DNA from 2 places in the Comamonas thiooxydans genome. Region 2 is predicted to be linked to the other one. Evidence: riboswitches for the same ligand, from Rfam matches in the RefSeq annotation. Region 2 holds a riboswitch; the other holds the start of a gene.

Region 1 (7,845 bases), 1.2 Mb from region 2:
GATGGGCATACGCGACAACCGTTATGACGCGATGGTGCCTCAGGTGGTGCAGGCTTTGCGTCTGAAAGGTCGCGTGCATGCCTTCGAAGCACAGTTGGCCCGCGCGCATACCAAAAAGAAGCTGAAGTTCACTTTGCCTGGTCCGATGACCATCGTCGACACAGTGGCAGATCGCTTCTACGGCGACAAGGTCAAAATGGCTTTCGCCTTTGCCGAGCTACTCAACCAGGAGGCCCTGGCACTGCAGGCCGATGGCGTGGACATCATTCAATTCGATGAACCCGCCTTCAACGTCTACATGAAAGATGCCGCCGACTGGGGCGTACAGGCGCTCGAGCGCGCTACGCAGGGTCTGATCTGCACGACTGCGGTGCATATCTGCTACGGCTACGGCATCAAGGCCAATACCGACTGGAAAAGCACCCTGGGTGACGAATGGCGCCAGTATGAAACGGTGTTCCCTGCCCTCGCCCGCAGCAGCATTGATCAGGTCAGCCTGGAATGCATCCATTCCCATGTGCCGCCTGACCTGATGAAGTTGCTGGTCGGCAAGGACGTGATGGTCGGCGTAATCGATGTGGCCAGTGACGTGGTTGAAACGCCCGAAGAAGTGGCCGACACCATTGGCCGCGCGCTGGAGTTTGTGCCCAAGGAGCGACTCTTCCCGTGCACCAATTGCGGTCTGGCACCAATGGGCCGAGATGTAGCCTGGCGCAAGCTGAAGGCTCTCGCAGCTGGCACAAAGCTAGCCAAGGAGCGTCTCGCCGCCGCCGCGTGAGACCGGTCAGCTGTCACGTCGAGCATGGCGCGACGCATCACACATGCAGTGAATCGGCTTGCCTTTTCTGCATTGCTTGACGTTTCGATGCCCATCAAGTTCTACGAATGGGTGCCATGTGACAGTGGCTGGGGTGAACAGTTCACTCTGAGACTGTCGCAATTGGCCAGATGCAGCTTTCTAAGTAGCTATTCATGGTGTTGCCTCACAAGTGATGGCAACACCCGCGTAGCACTCCAGTTTCTGCAGCTGATCCCAATGTCCCGTCGTTCGGCGTCTTGAAGGCCCGCTCTACAAGATGCTGAACGGCAGTTCAGCTTGCAGGCGAAGCTGATTCATATTGGCTTCCCCTTGCGCTTTATTCGTACGATGCACTCCGTAGCGCAATTGCAAGGAAAGATTCTTTGCAGTCCCTTGCTGCACGACGTATCGCACCATCAGGTCTCGTTCCCAATGCTTGCCATTGACTCCTGAGTAGCCGAGGTAGCCGGCGTAGACAGCATTGAGATGGCTGTTGTCTATGCCGGAACCTCGGGTGTAGGCCACACCTGCGCTCAGCCCTGGAGTTGCGATACCGGCTAGGTCTACGTCGTATTTGAGCTGCCACGAGGCTTCGCGGGGACCGTTGAAGTCGGACAGCTGCATAGCGTTCTCCAACCAGATAGAACCACGATTCACATAGTCAAACGGATTGTTTCCGTTGACCTTCTGGTAGCCGAGCCCGAATTTATGAGCGCCTGCGGCGTAGCTGCTCATCAGGCTCCAGATGGTGGTGTCAATCTCGCCAGACTTGGCCTTGCCGGTATCGGTGCTGCGATAGAGGTTCAGATTGAACGACAGTGCACGCTGGCCTGACAGAGGAAGCTTGTAGAAACTGCCCAGGTAGGCGGTGTTCCAGTTATCGGCGTATTTTCCGTAATAGCTGCTGAGCGTCAGATTGGTGATGGGTGTCGCCCATGCGCCGCCTATGAAGCTGAAAGATCCGCTGGTCACGCCCGAATAATTGGCCAGCAAGTCAGCGCCGTTCTTGCGGGCATTGCGGTCCGCCCAGCCGGTGAATCGCCCCGCCTGCAGCGTCAGTGTCGGGATGTCTTTGCTGATGACTTGCCAGCCCCGATTGGTCTCAGGCAGCAACCGGGTGTCGGACGAACTGAAGATCGGTGTCTTGGTTCGCATCTCGCCCGCCTTGAGTTCCGTGGACGAAACTCGCACTTTCAGCGCCGCGCCAGCTCGCCCGAAGCGATCAGGAATGTCCTGTCCGTCTTTGGCCACGTAGCGAGGCGTTGCGCGTGCATGGTCTGCTTCGGTGCCCAGGTTGAGGGCTCCATAGGCATGGGCATCCAATCCCATGCCAACGACACCACGGGTATAGCCCGATTCATAGTTGAGCATCAACCCGTAGGCTGATTCGCGAGCAAGGGTCTGGCCCCTTTGCCAACTGGTAGCACGAAAACTGCTGCCTTTTTGATAGTCGAGCTGCTCGACAAGCACCCGGTTTTGCATATTGAGTGCGCTACCTTCGACAAAGCCCTTGGCATCATCTTGTGCACCGGCAATTGCAGCACCGCTTGCGCACAGCAGTGTTGCGCTCAGCGTATAGAGATGAAAAGGACAGACTCTCATCAGATTCATTTGTGGAGGCAGGCGCAAGCACGATGCGCCTGAACGCGTTGATATCGGACTCATGACACTGAATTACCGAGCAGCAGTTGCTTTAGCGCGCGCAACAATATCTTGGAAGCGCTGCTTGGCTTGTTCGGGCACGTCGTCCGGCACGGAGAGCTTGGACAACGAGCTGTCGCCGACCTGGATCAGCATCACCATGCCCATCGCATAGTGGGGCTGACACTTGACTCCATACAGACCAGGCTCGGTCATGGTGACCGTGATTTCCTGATTCGTCTTGCCCCTGAAAGGCGTTGCCCCTGCCGGTGCCATACCTGTGACGGACACTGCATCGTGACCGCTGCTGGTCGCCAGAAATTTGACGCTGTCACCAGGTGCGATCTTGACGAACTCGGGCTCGTACACCATGGCTCCATGGGGGCCTCGGTTGAGCATTTTGATTTCTATCGTTTCTGCAGCAACCGGAGGCGCGGTACAAATGCACAGCAGCAAGGCTGCATAGCGGGCAGAGTTAAGAACGGGCATACCGGGAACTTTCTGATTCAAAGACTTGGCATTGGCTGGAAGCGCAGAACGCGGCAGCCATCCTGCGGATCGATCAAGGTGCGAACTTGGACTTGAAAGACTTGCTCCAGCAAATCCGGGCTCATCACTTCATGAGGTGCGCCCAGCTGAATCAACTGGCCCTGATGCATGACGGCCAGCCGGTCGCAGACCATGGCTTGATTGAGGTCGTGCAACGCGACGACCTTGGTGATTGGAAGACGCTGGATCAACTGCAACAGTGACAGCTGTTGATGGACGTCCAGATGATTGCAGGGCTCATCCAGCAGCAACAGGCGCGGTTGCTGCGCCAGAGCCCTGGCAATGTGTGCCCTTTGGCGCTCCCCGCCTGACAAGGTGCTCCAGTTGCTGTTTGCCTTGGAGAGTAGTCCGACGTCGCGCAACGCATCTCGGACAATCGATCGATCAACGCTCGACAGGGGGTCAATGGCTGATAGCCAGGGAGTACGCCCCAGCTCCACCGCCTCGGTCACACTGATGGCATCCGCAGTATCGGCAGTCTGTGCCACAAAAGCCAGTTGGCGCGCCACCATACGACGAGGCAACTGATGCAGTCGCTGGCCCTCCAGCAGAACCTCCCCGGAGTTGGGTTTAAGCACGCCTGACAATAGACGCAGCAGACTGGATTTTCCAGAGCCGTTCGGCCCAATCAACCCCAGCATTTCACCCGGACGCACCTGCAAGCAGACCTGCTGAACGATTGGGGTACCTCGGATCTTCCAGCTGATCTCCCGCGCTTCTATGGCCGCCGTATTCTTCGGCTTGTCAAAGGCCTCTTTCATGAGCGACCTTTCTGGCTCCTGAGCAGGATGCAGGCGAACACAGGCGCACCGACCAGAGCGGTAATCACACCAATGGGCAGAACCTGTCCCCCGATCAGGGTACGTGAGACCACGTCGGCAGCAATCAGGAAGATGGCTCCAATCACTGCACTGACGGGGATCAGGCGTCGATGGCGCACGCCCACAATCAGGCGTGCCGAGTGAGGGATAACCAACCCGACGAAGCCGATAGCTCCGACGATCGAAACCATCACCGCAGTCATCAACGCTGCAGCCAGCAGCAAAGTCAGCTGCACGCGGCGCACCGGTACCCCAAGCGCCGCAGCGGACTCGCTGCCGAAGGCAAATGCGTCGAGAGAACGGGCATGTAGCAGGCACACCAGTACGCCAGCTACGGCCACCGAGGCCGTCAGAGCGGTGTCTGGCCAGCGCACACCGCTCAAATTGCCAAGCAGCCAAAACATGATGCCGCGCGCCTGCTCTGCGCTTCCGGATTTGGTGATGATCAACGAGGTCAGTGCATTGAACAGCTGCGAGCCGGCAATGCCGGCCAGCACAATCTGGCCGCCGTTGCGCAACCCCCCATCGCCGGCGGCATGGGCTAACAGTGCCACCAAGGCAAATGCGCACACCGCGCCGAAAAAGGCTCCCGTGGTCATCGATATGAAGCCGGCCCCCAGACCGGCCACCGAAACCAGCACGGCCCCTGTGGACGCGCCTGCAGAGATACCGAGCAGATATGGCTCCGCCAAGGCATTTCGCAGCAACGACTGCAAGATAACGCCGGAGACTGCCAGGCCAGCCCCGCAACTGGCGGCGACCAAGGCTCGCGTCAGCCGGTAATTCCAGACGATCCCCGCGTTGATCGGATCTATCGGATAGCTGGTCCCAAGCAGCCGGTTGGTGAGCACCTCATACACAATGCGGGCCGAGATATCGGTCTCACCTATGGCTATGCCCAAAACAATGGCCAGCAAGAGCATGGCCGCTGCGGCTATCGTCAGCAGGACTGCGCGCAGGAACTGGCTGGCCGGCATGGCTGGCCAAGTTGAAGTCAGCGTAGAGGTATTCATGCCACTGCGATTGGGATATCGCACCTGAAGCGCGACATCCGCTGTGCTCGGCTTATTTGGAGAGGCCTTCGATTTTCAGCACCGCACTGGCAATCTGCTCCATGCCATCCACCTGGCGGATGGAGCCTTGCAGGGCGTCAGCGTCCACAATCACGATGCGACCGTTCTTGACGGCATCCATATGCTGGGTGACAGGGTCCTTCTTGAGAAAGTCCAGCTTCTTCTGGTAATCGTCGGCAGGAAAGCGGCGGCGATCCATGCGGGCAATGATCAGGATCGAGGGGTTGGCCTTGGCAATGGTTTCCCAGCCCACCGTGGGCCATTCTTCTGCAGAGCCGACGACATTGCGCAAACCGAGCGTCTGCATCATGTAGCCTGCCACCCCGTTTTTACCAGCCATATAAGGGTCGGCTGCGAGATCAGCACTAGAGAACCACAGTGCTGCAGACAGGTTATTGAGCTTGGAGGATTTGACCTTGGCCACCGCCTGAGCCTGGCGTTTGCTCAAATCCTTGACCAGGCTCTCGCCTCGGGCTTCGACATCAAAGACCTGCGCCAACTGGCGGATGCTTTTGTACAAGGCCTTCACGTCGTAGCTGGCGGTACGTGTGCCGTCCGAGCCGACCAGATTATTTTTGCCTTCGCAATCCGCCGGCATGGCATAGGTGGCTATGTGGAGATCATGAAACTGCTCGCGGGTACCGACTACCCCATCCTTGCCCACCATCCATTCGAACTGCGACACCACCAAGGCAGGACGCTTGCCGATGACCGACTCAAAGCTGGGAATGTTGTCGGACAGGCGCGGCACCTTGTCATTGATGGCTTTGAAGCGGGGCTGTACCGGATTGAACCAGAGTGCGGTGCCCGCCACCTTGTCGCCCAGCCCGAGGGCATAAAGCATTTCGGTGCCTGCTTGACCGATGGTGACCACCGATGAGGGAGCTTTGTCGAGAGTGACTGTGTAGCTGCAGTTTTGCAGCTGCAAAGGATAGTCTGTCGCGTAAGCAGACCATGAGCAGGCGAGCAAGGCAGCGGCGGCAAGGCTTCGAAGCAGCATCGGATATCTCTCCAGAAGCGGCGGAAGCCCCCTGGAAGACATAGCAAGCCATGCGCCTGCAGCCTGCCTGAATCAGCAACGCGGTACCGGAGCGATGAAAATGCTCACTTCCCGGACACCCCGCCGGCAATGATTGGTTGGTACTCTGGCAGGTCTCCTGACTGGCAAATCATCGCTGGCCATCGCCTTCCCAAACATAGGTTCAGTGGCTGTGTGATGGTTGGCTCATTGCCTACAGTTGCGGGGGCAGTTCCATTTCATGGGCCGGTGTCAAAGAGCACCTGACCCTGGATTCCCTCATGCATTCGTGAGTGCGCATGCATGTTCTGGCGAAACCAAAGTTGCGGTAATGTAGCTGATTTTGTAGCAACAGTCCTAGGTCAAAGTGCCGAATGCGCTCAGATCTCCTATCTAAGTCCCGCATGAACAGCTTTTCTATCCAGCGTGTTGGCGAGTTGCACAAGGTTCAAGATTTTCTGCAAAAAGCACGCATTGCCATGTTCGCCGGGCGAGGCAACACGCTGGAAATTCCTCCGGACCTGCGCTATTTCGAAGAGACCTACCTCTCAGGCAGCGGTTGCATGTTGGCAGCGCTCGACTCCCAGCAAAGGGTACAGGCCACGATTGCTTGCCGGGACTACGACAGCAGATTTCCCCAACTGAACTTTCATCAGTTGAAGGTGGTTGAGCTAGTGCGCTTGTTTGTCGCCCCAGAGTTTCGACGATCCGGCGTGGGTGGTGCACTAGTGGATGCATTGAAGCTACATGCACAGGCTCAACAGGTGCAAGTGCTCTACCTCCACACACATCCCTTCTTGCCAGGGGCCGTCGAGTTCTGGCAGACCCAAGGCTTCGAGGTGATCGACCGCGAAGCAGATCCGCTATGGCAAACCATTCATATGCAACGTATGCTTGAAGTGCATAAAGAGGTCTGATCAGTTCCTTGGGCATTCCTGAAAGGGCTGTTTGCCAGGAGTTGAGTCAGATGTATATTCTTCACTGGCGCCGTTTACCCACGGGCCGGAAGTCCAGTCTTTATCCTCGCGCTCGAACCTACTCCCTCAGCCGCGCTACCAATTTCTTTGGGGCCACATCCGGCATTCGTGCTATTTTCCCGCACACGACTCAAGAGGTCTGGCATCTTTAGATTTTGGTCATTGTTGTAGATCCATGCAGACTGGCGCTAGCGTTTCAGTTCACCCTTGAAAATTGATGCGCCCGCCCGCGCCTAAATGTAGCTATTTGACTGCATATAGGGCGATGTGCTGCTATGAATAAAGCGATAGGCGTCCTACATCTCAGCCGCGTTCTGTGTACTGCACATCACTGAAAGCAGGTGGCACTGAGAAATCACCTCGAAATGCGTGTCAGCGTCGATCTCTGGGCGCAAGGCTTTATTTTGGTGCTGCTCTGAACAATCGCGTTGCACCAATGATTGTGGTGTGTTGTCTCATCCCGCTGTTCTCGCGTACAGGTCCTCTGTATGTGCGTTTATAAGTGGTGAGTGGCTACGTAACTGCACACCAAATATCAACAAGGGCGGCACGAAGCCGCCCTTGTTAGGTGAGTTGCGGTTAGCACTAATCGAGTGCTGTCGCCCTGTGATGCCTTTGACCAGTCTATTCGCTTGTCGGCACAAAAAACAGGTACTCACCTGGCCCCATCTGCGGGGTAATCGCATAGCCTTCGCATTGCCTGTCCTTGCATTTCACAGGTATGGCGCGGGGCCAGATCGTTGCTGCAGTAGGGTAACCAGGCAGGTACTGCGGTACATGCCACACTCCATAGTCACCCACTGGCTCGGCTTGCTGCATCCCTGTCGCACCTTGTTCACCGCTGCCAAAGACCTGGCGTTGAATGCTCAACGGTTCATTGATGGCTCTAGAGTCGGGTGCAGCCAAAGACGAAGCGCAGCATAGTGCAATCGCTAAAAGAGCTAGAGTCTTGCCCATAGCGGTCTCC
Region 2 (7,845 bases):
TCACGCAGGCGAACGTAGCGTGCTGCGGAATTGCTGATGACATCCATATGACCTCCCGTGGCGGCACCAGGGCTCGAATCAGTGCCGCAAAGTTGCAAGGCATTCGTTACCGTGTGCGTCCGTTGTAGCACCTCGCTCCTAATTTGAATAGACCGAGATTCCTACAAATACGCAGTAGCCACGACAGCCAAAACCGCAAACCGGATAGCGCAAAAATCGGTCAAAAAATATGACTCGAAATGAGCATAGAAGCCAGTCTTCATGGAAGCAAGAAAGCCCCCTATCTATCTGCCATCATTCAAGATTTCGTCGACGCGAAAAACTGATCGGAGCATCGCTTTACAGGCAATCTGGGTGACAACAAAAAACGCTGCACAAGCAGCGTTTCGAACTATTGCAGCTACAGAAAACAGAGCTTGCCGCTTAAATTTCAAGGGTTATTCACTAGAAATATTTCAGCAAAGCATTGATGAGTAAGCGCTAGCAGCATCTCTTTTCATAGCATGGGTATTCATCCGGAAGTGGCTGCCGAAGCATCCACCGCGGGCGATTTGGTACCTGGGCGCGTCACGGCACTGCCCATGGCCGCTGCCATGATGCAGGCAATGGCGGTCCACTGCGTGGCCGTCAGGTTCTCGCTGAGCAGCAGCATGCCCATCAGTGCTGCAATGGCTGGCTCGGTCGCCAGCGCGATGCCGAAGGTGGCAGGCGGCAGACGGCGCAGAGCCAGCATTTCCAGTGAGTAGGGCAAGGCACTGGAGATGGCCGCCACCATCAGCCCGAACAGCAGGATCGACGGCGTCAGCAGCTTGAGCCCGGCCTCGGCCACACCAAACGGCACCACCACCAACGCCGCGCACAGCAAGCCCAGAGAGACGGCCTGGCCGCTGGGGATATGGCCCAGCCTGCGTCCCAGAACGATGTAGGAGGCCCAGCAGATGGCGGCTCCGAGTGCGCAGGCAATACCCACCGGGGACAGGTTGAGGCCCGAAGCACTGCCGCCCAGGGGAAGAATCAAGGCCAGGCCGACAACCGCCAACGCCAGCCAGATAAAGTCCAGCGCGCGGCGTGAGTAGTAGATGGCCACGGCCAGCGGTCCTGAAAACTCGATGGCCACGGCCAGGCCAAACGGAATATCGCGCAGCGCCATGTAGAACATCAGATTCATGCCACCCAGTGCCATGCCGAAAACCAGCAGAGCCAGTGCCTGCTGACGGTTGAGCGACCAGCGCCAGGGCCGCCAGACGCACACCAGAATCAACGCGGCAAAGCCCACTCGCAGTGCCGATGTACCCTGGGCACCAATCAAGGGAAACAGCTGCTTGGCCAGCGAAGTCCCCAGCCCGAGTGCAGTGACCGAGCCCAATACGGCCAACACGGGCCACCAATGATTCCAGCTGTTTTTTGACATAGGTGGGTACGATATTGCAAGTCACCCGCGAAATTTGCTCGTTTTCAGCCCTGAATCTGCAAGTTTCGCTCTCAACCCATCCCACACCATGCCTGCTGCCGACCTGGACTCCTTTGACCACGCGATTCTTGCCCTGCTCCAGCGTGACAACCTCATGCCACAGCGTCTGATTGCTGAGCACATCAACCTCTCGGCCCCAGCCGTGCAGCGGCGCATCAAACGATTGCAGGAAACCGGGGTGATTGCCGCCAATGTGGCCGTGCTGGAGCCCGTCAAGGTGGGCCGCTCACTGACTGCGGTCATCACCGTGCAGCTGGTCAACGACAGGCCGGACCTGTCGCGCGGCTTCAGGGCGCGTATCGCCGACGAAGCGGCCGTGCAGCAGTGCTTCTATGTGACGGGCGAAACCGACTACATCCTGGTCGTCACGGCAACCGACATGGATGACTATCAGGCCATCTGCAAACGTCTGTTCGAAGGTGACGAGAACATTCGCCGCTACAGCACCTCGATCGCGCTGGAACGCATCAAGACCGGTCTGCAGCTGCCACTGTCTGCGCCATGACACCGTGTGGCCGTGCGACCCGAACTGATGCCGCACGAGGGCTGCCATCTGCCATGAAGATTGGCACTGGCTCCAACTGAAACAAAATGCAACAATCACGTCATAAACCGGCTCAGATTCTGCACACAACAAGAGTCCACTCTTGAGGAGACATGATGAACACTTCTTCCGCCACCTCGCCCGATATGGCCACGCTGGTTGCCGATCGCACGCTGGACAAATATGCCAAGGACTACTTTCCCCGGCGCGAGCAGGTGACGATTGCCTTTCGTGGCGATATTGCAGAGAAGCACAACTACGACAAGATCCGCCCGATTTCGGAAGCCCAGCGTCACGGCAGGCATATTGTGGTGATCGAGGGCCAGAGCCAGAAGACCGGAGCCACAGGCCACTACCGCATTGAATGCAATAGCTGGAACCTCATCGAAGCCGTGGGTCTGTGGGAACAGGCCTCAGAGGCTTGAAGCCCAATGTGGGGATGTGAAAGAGTCTGCAATGAGTGGCGCTGGCGCAACCTGAGACTCAAATTTCCATTCCCAAAGCGCTGTTCGCCACCCACCAGGCCAGACCCAGCATCATCACGCCGGTGATGCCATCCATGACGCGCCAGGCGCCGGGGTTGGCAAACAAGTGCCTGAGACGGCGCCCCGCCATCGCCAGCAGCACAAACCAGAGACAGCTGGCCGAGGCGGCCCCCATCACATAGGACCAGCGGCCTGTGCCTTCCTGCTGGGCACCAATGGAGCCCATCAGCAGCACCGTATCCAGGTACACATGGGGGTTGAGCAAGGTGATGGCCGCCAGCGCAGCCAGCACGCTCATCATCCCACGCGGTGCCGCCCTGCGCTCGCCAGCCTCCATGGCAGCATCCGGGGCCAACCACATGCGCCGCAGGGCGAAAAGACCATAGGCCAGCAAGAATGCGGCTCCGCCCAACGTCAGATACTGGGCCAATGCCGGATAGCTGGTCAGCATCTGCGCCATGCCGGCCACCCCCAGCGCAACCAGCAAAGCGTCGCTGAGTACACACAGAGCCACGCAGGCCTTCACATGTTCGCCCTGCACTGCCTGACGCAGCACATACAGGTTCTGTGCACCGATGGAAACAATGAGCGATGCGCACACCGTAAAGCCTGCAATCCAGGCGGAATAAAAATTAGTTGTCATGTCCATGAGCCGTTGACTCCTCCAAACCGGCCCGGATTCTTGCTCTGCAAAGCAATTAAGTAAAATTACATTTACTCAATCCAATGAAGAATTTCTAATGTTTGACTACGCGGGACTGGAAGCACTGGCAGCCGTATTGCGTGAGGGAAGCTTCGAGCGTGCGGCGCGCAAGCTGCATGTCACCCCTTCCGCCATCTCCCAGCGCATCAAGTTGCTGGAAGAACGCGTGGGCCAGGTGCTGGTGCTGCGCGGCACGCCTTGCACCGGAACGGAGGCTGGCCGCCGCCTGTGTCTGCATGTGGAGCAGGTGGCGCTGCTGGAAAACGATCTGCGCCGCAAGAACCCCGAGCTGGTCCCCGAAGGCCAAACCGCCCTGCCCACGCTGAAGCTGGCAGTCAATGCCGACTCCCTGTCGACCTGGTTCATGGATGCCATGGCGGCTTTCACGCAGGACGGCAATGAGTTGCTGGACATCAGCATTGACGACCAGGACCACACTGCCAAACGCATCAAGGAAGGCGAAGTCATGGCCGCCGTCACTGCCACAGGCTCGGCGATTGCGGGCTGCAACACCTGGCCGCTGGGTCGCATGCGCTATATCGCCGTGGCCAGCCCGGAGTTTGTGCAGCGTCACCTGGCCCAGGCCGAGTCGGACAGGGAGCTGGCCCAGATGCTGGCCAGGGCGCCCATGATGTACTATGGCCGCAAGGACAGCCTGCAGGACCAATGGCTGCATGGTCTGGGGCTGGACGGGCGGCGCAACAATGCGCGTCACTTTCTGCCCTCCAACCAGGGCTACACCCGTGCCGTGGAACTGGGCATGGGCTGGGGCATGCACCCGGCCCAGCTGATCACCCCGCAGCTGGCCAGTGGCGATCTGATGGAACTGCTTCCGGGCAGGGATCTACACATCCCCATGTACTGGGCCCACACCCGCAATGCCCAGGCCAGCCTGCAGCGACTGACCGACTGCATCATCCATGCGGCAGCCGCCTGGCTGGAGCCCATACAGGACTAGCTCAGGCGACAGCAGACTTCTTCAGGCCGTAATAGAACACCCAGGCTGCCGCCAGGTACAGAAAGGGATAAAGCGCCAGATAAGGCCCCAGATGCAGATAGGCCGACCACCGGTCGGCCGCAAAAAAGCTTGCATACACCAAGGCCGCAAGCAATGCCCCGCTGCCCGTCAGCAGCCCGGCATAGGCCAGCAAGGTGGCCAGGCGCAAGCCCGGCCTGCCGCGCTCGACCAGCCGCAACCGGCCCGAACGCAGCTGCACGGGAATCTGATAGAGGCGAACGAGTGCCATCAGGAAGACGATGGGCACCAGGATCAGAGGCAGGAAAAACATGTCTCGCAGCGCAATCAGGGGCGATGCTCGGACTCCACATGGCGCACTGCCGCCCTGGCCTGGGTGAGCATATGAAAGTCCAGAATGCGTGTCGCCATGATGGTCTCCCAGAGGAAGCAGCACAGCGCCAGCACAAAGGCCAGCACCCCCAGCAGAAAGCTGAACACGGCATAGCCATGGCCGTTGACGCCGTAGGCCTGGCCCACGAACAGCAGCACGATGGTCAGCCCTATGCACATGCCGCACAACGTCAGCAGTGCAATGGAGACGTTGGCCAGCCGCCCGCGCTCGCGCAGAAAATGCAGCTCCTTGAGGTGGCGGGCGATCAGATCGTGATCGTCCAGGGTGCGCAGGCTTTCCTCCAGCTTGCGGGCCCGGTCAATGATGCGGGCCAGCCGCCCCGCTACGGAGCCAATCATGCCGGCCACGGCAGTCAGGAAAAAAACCGGCGCAACAGCGAGCTGAATGCTGTGGGTGACGGTCTGCGCGTCGATGGACCAGATGCTCATGGTGTCCTCAGAATCGGGGGGCTTTCTCAGCCTCTATTTTTATGCACAAATGTCAGCTCAGTTTTGACTAGATTCACTCAAAAAACAGCCATGACTGTTTTTCTACTGCGACAGATGTTTGACGGCAATTGGCATGCCTGCCGCAATGCCGATGCTGGCCCTGTGTCTGTCCTTGTCGCCATGGATCCCGCCTCGTAGTCACTGCCGATGGCCAGTGCTATATAATTTTTCGCGAACGATCTTTCAGACTGCGGTCTGCCAAGCTTGTTCAACGTAGCAGGTGCCCGATGTTTCATCGGGTTAAACGGGAACAAGGTTCAAAGCCTTGGCTGCCCCCGCAACGGTAAGCAGATCAATCCACTTCACGGCTTTTGCACCTGCAAGAGTCAGTCACTGGCGTTCTACGTGGCCTCTTCAAGAGGTGCGCGGCAGCGCTGGGAAGACGAAGTGGCATGCCTCGCGCAATCTGCCAGCCCGGATACCGGCCTGTTAAGCGCTGACCGTCCGGGTGCAATTCCGGCAGTCGGCATTTGCAACGACCGTCTGCGGGGAGCAGCGTGACGGCAGCTGATTGGCGACAGGCGCGCACACCCAGGCGCACTCCGGACGCCGGTCATGGTCTCGTCACATGCATGCAGGCTGGTCAGTTCTCGCTGACGACATGAAATCTTTCGCCCTGCCTGCTGCCCTGATCGGCTTGGCACCTGCCTTGACCTTGGCCGCAGAACCTTCGGCCAACAGCTCAAGCCCCTCCACTTTCTCCTCGGCAGCACAACTGCCCACCGTACAGGTCACGGACAACGCCCCTGGCGGACTGGGTCTGTCGCAGCCAACAACATCGGGCAGCCGGACCGGCATCGCCACCCGCGACCTGCCCGCCAGCCTCGACTATGTGGACGAGCAGACCTGGCAGGAGCGCGGTGACAGCCGAATGGCCGACATCATCGGCCGCACCGTGGGCATGACGCCACTGTCTGCAACCAGCTACAGCAGCCTGTCCTTCAGCACGCGCGGCTTCACCGGCACCAACTCGGTGGGCATCGCCGAAGACGGCGTGCGCCTGAGCGTGGCCTCGTCGACCACGCCCTACCCTGCCAACAGCTGGGGCTATGAGCGCGTGGAAGTGCTGCGCGGCCCTGCCTCCATCGTCTATGGCACGGGTACCGTGGGCGCCACGGCCAATGTGGTGCGCAAGCAGCCCAGCAAGGAGACGGTGCGCGAAGTACTGGTCGGGGCCGGCTCGCACGGTACGGCCAAGCTTGGTCTGGGCATGGGCGGCGCACTGAGCGACACGCTGAGCTACCGCCTGGATGCCTATGGCCACCACACAAATGGCGAGCACGACATGAGCCGCGCCAGCGGCGGCAAGCTGATGAGCACGCTGCGCTGGCAACCCACGGCGGCCCTGCGCATGGAACTGCTGGCCGATGTCAGCGACGAAAAACCTGCACGCTATTTCGGCACGCCCACCATGAACGGTGCCATCGTGCCCGAGCTGCTGGGACGCAACTTCAACACCGCTGACAGCGATATCCGCATCAAGGACAAGCGCGTGCGCGCCCGTGTCCAGTACCAGGTCAACGACTGGCTGAGCGTGAGCAACGAGCTCTACCATTTCAAGGCCGACCGCTACTGGCGCAACATCGAAGCCTATAGCTACAACCCCAGCAAGCAGCAAGTGACGCTGGGTGACTATCTGGAGCTGGCCCACGATCTGGCCCAGACCGGCAATCGGCTGGAAACTACCATCCAGGCCGGTGCACACAAAGTAGTAGCGGGCTGGGAGGTAAGCCGCGCCCGGTTCAACTTTGCACGCAACGACTATGCGGGCAGCGCGACCATCGGCGTGAACGAGCCCTCGCTGGGCTACTGGCCCAATACTTCGCCCATGCTGCCAAGTTATCGCACTCAGGCCACCACGCATGACTTCTATGCCGAGGATGCCTGGACGCTGAGCGACAAATGGCTGCTGCTGGCCGGCATACGCCGCGCCCTCACGGACTTTGAGCGCAATGACCTGGTGGGCAGCGGCTCCTTCGACAAACGTCTGAACGGAACGGCCTGGCGCCTGGGTCTGACGCACAAGCTCAGTGCCCAGACCAGCCTCTACGGCCAGCTATCCCAAGGCCATGACCCCGTCACCAATGTGCTGACCCTGAACCTGGGCAACAGCCCCTTCAAGCTGACCACGGCACGCCAGATTGAGCTGGGCCTGAAGCAGCAGTTCGCCCAGGGCCAGGGCGAATGGACGGCCGCTGCCTATCGCATCGAGAAGAAAGACATCATCACGCGCGACCCGAACAACGCTTTGCTGTCCGTGCAAGGCGGCAAGCAAAGCTCGCAGGGGCTGGAGCTGAGCGCGGTGATGCGCCTGTCACCCAACTGGCGCCTTGAGGGTAATTACGCCTTTGTCGACGCCAAGTATGACCAACTGATCGAAGCCGGTGGCGCCGACCGCTCCGGCAAGCGTCCCACCAACGTGGCGCGCAACACCGCCAATCTGTGGGCCCACTACACCACCCACAACACCCTGGGCCGCTGGCAGGCATCGCTGGGCGCACGTGCAGTGGGCAGCCGCTTTGCGGACAACGCCAACACCGCGCGCAGTGGCGGCTACACCGTCTGGGATGCTGCACTGAGCTGGCGTCCCCAGCCGCACAGCACCTATCGACTGACGCTGCGCAACCTGACGGACAAGCTCTACACCTACTCGGCCGTCTCCAGCGCCAGGGCGGCACAGGCTTACCCGGGTGAGGGGCGGCGCGTCGATCTCACGGCCGAGTTCACGTTCTAAGTGCCATGCATCGCTTTGATATCAGTAGCTGCCTGCGCTTGTATTTTCTT

What was found. A riboswitch is a leader RNA that binds a small molecule or an ion and turns the genes downstream of it on or off. The one in region 2 is predicted to bind cobalamin.
Region 1: it holds a riboswitch for cobalamin, as region 2 does, so the genes downstream of both, CTR2_RS16050 (ABC transporter substrate-binding protein) here and CTR2_RS10485 (TonB-dependent receptor) in region 2, are expected to answer to the same signal.

Annotation. Positions count from the first base shown of each region.
Region 1 covers NZ_AP026738.1:3,465,559-3,473,403, forward strand. Annotated here, with positions in the region: gene CTR2_RS16025 (methionine synthase) at 1-778, shown strand, start outside; gene CTR2_RS16030 (OprD family outer membrane porin) at 1,070-2,464, opposite strand; gene CTR2_RS16035 (pseudoazurin) at 2,474-2,950, opposite strand; gene CTR2_RS16040 (ABC transporter ATP-binding protein) at 2,947-3,750, opposite strand; gene CTR2_RS16045 (FecCD family ABC transporter permease) at 3,747-4,823, opposite strand; gene CTR2_RS16050 (ABC transporter substrate-binding protein) at 4,876-5,925, opposite strand; cobalamin riboswitch at 6,014-6,238, opposite strand; gene CTR2_RS16055 (GNAT family N-acetyltransferase) at 6,306-6,818, shown strand; gene CTR2_RS16060 (hypothetical protein) at 7,503-7,835, opposite strand.
Region 2 covers NZ_AP026738.1:2,270,875-2,278,719, reverse strand. Annotated here, with positions in the region: gene CTR2_RS10525 (PrkA family serine protein kinase) at 1-47, opposite strand, end outside; gene CTR2_RS10520 (EamA family transporter) at 512-1,411, opposite strand; gene CTR2_RS10515 (Lrp/AsnC family transcriptional regulator) at 1,500-1,976, shown strand; gene CTR2_RS10510 (hypothetical protein) at 2,132-2,440, shown strand; gene CTR2_RS10505 (LysE/ArgO family amino acid transporter) at 2,499-3,149, opposite strand; gene CTR2_RS10500 (HTH-type transcriptional regulator ArgP) at 3,241-4,161, shown strand; gene CTR2_RS10495 (hypothetical protein) at 4,163-4,492, opposite strand; gene CTR2_RS10490 (DUF2721 domain-containing protein) at 4,507-5,001, opposite strand; cobalamin riboswitch at 5,263-5,505, shown strand; gene CTR2_RS10485 (TonB-dependent receptor) at 5,663-7,795, shown strand.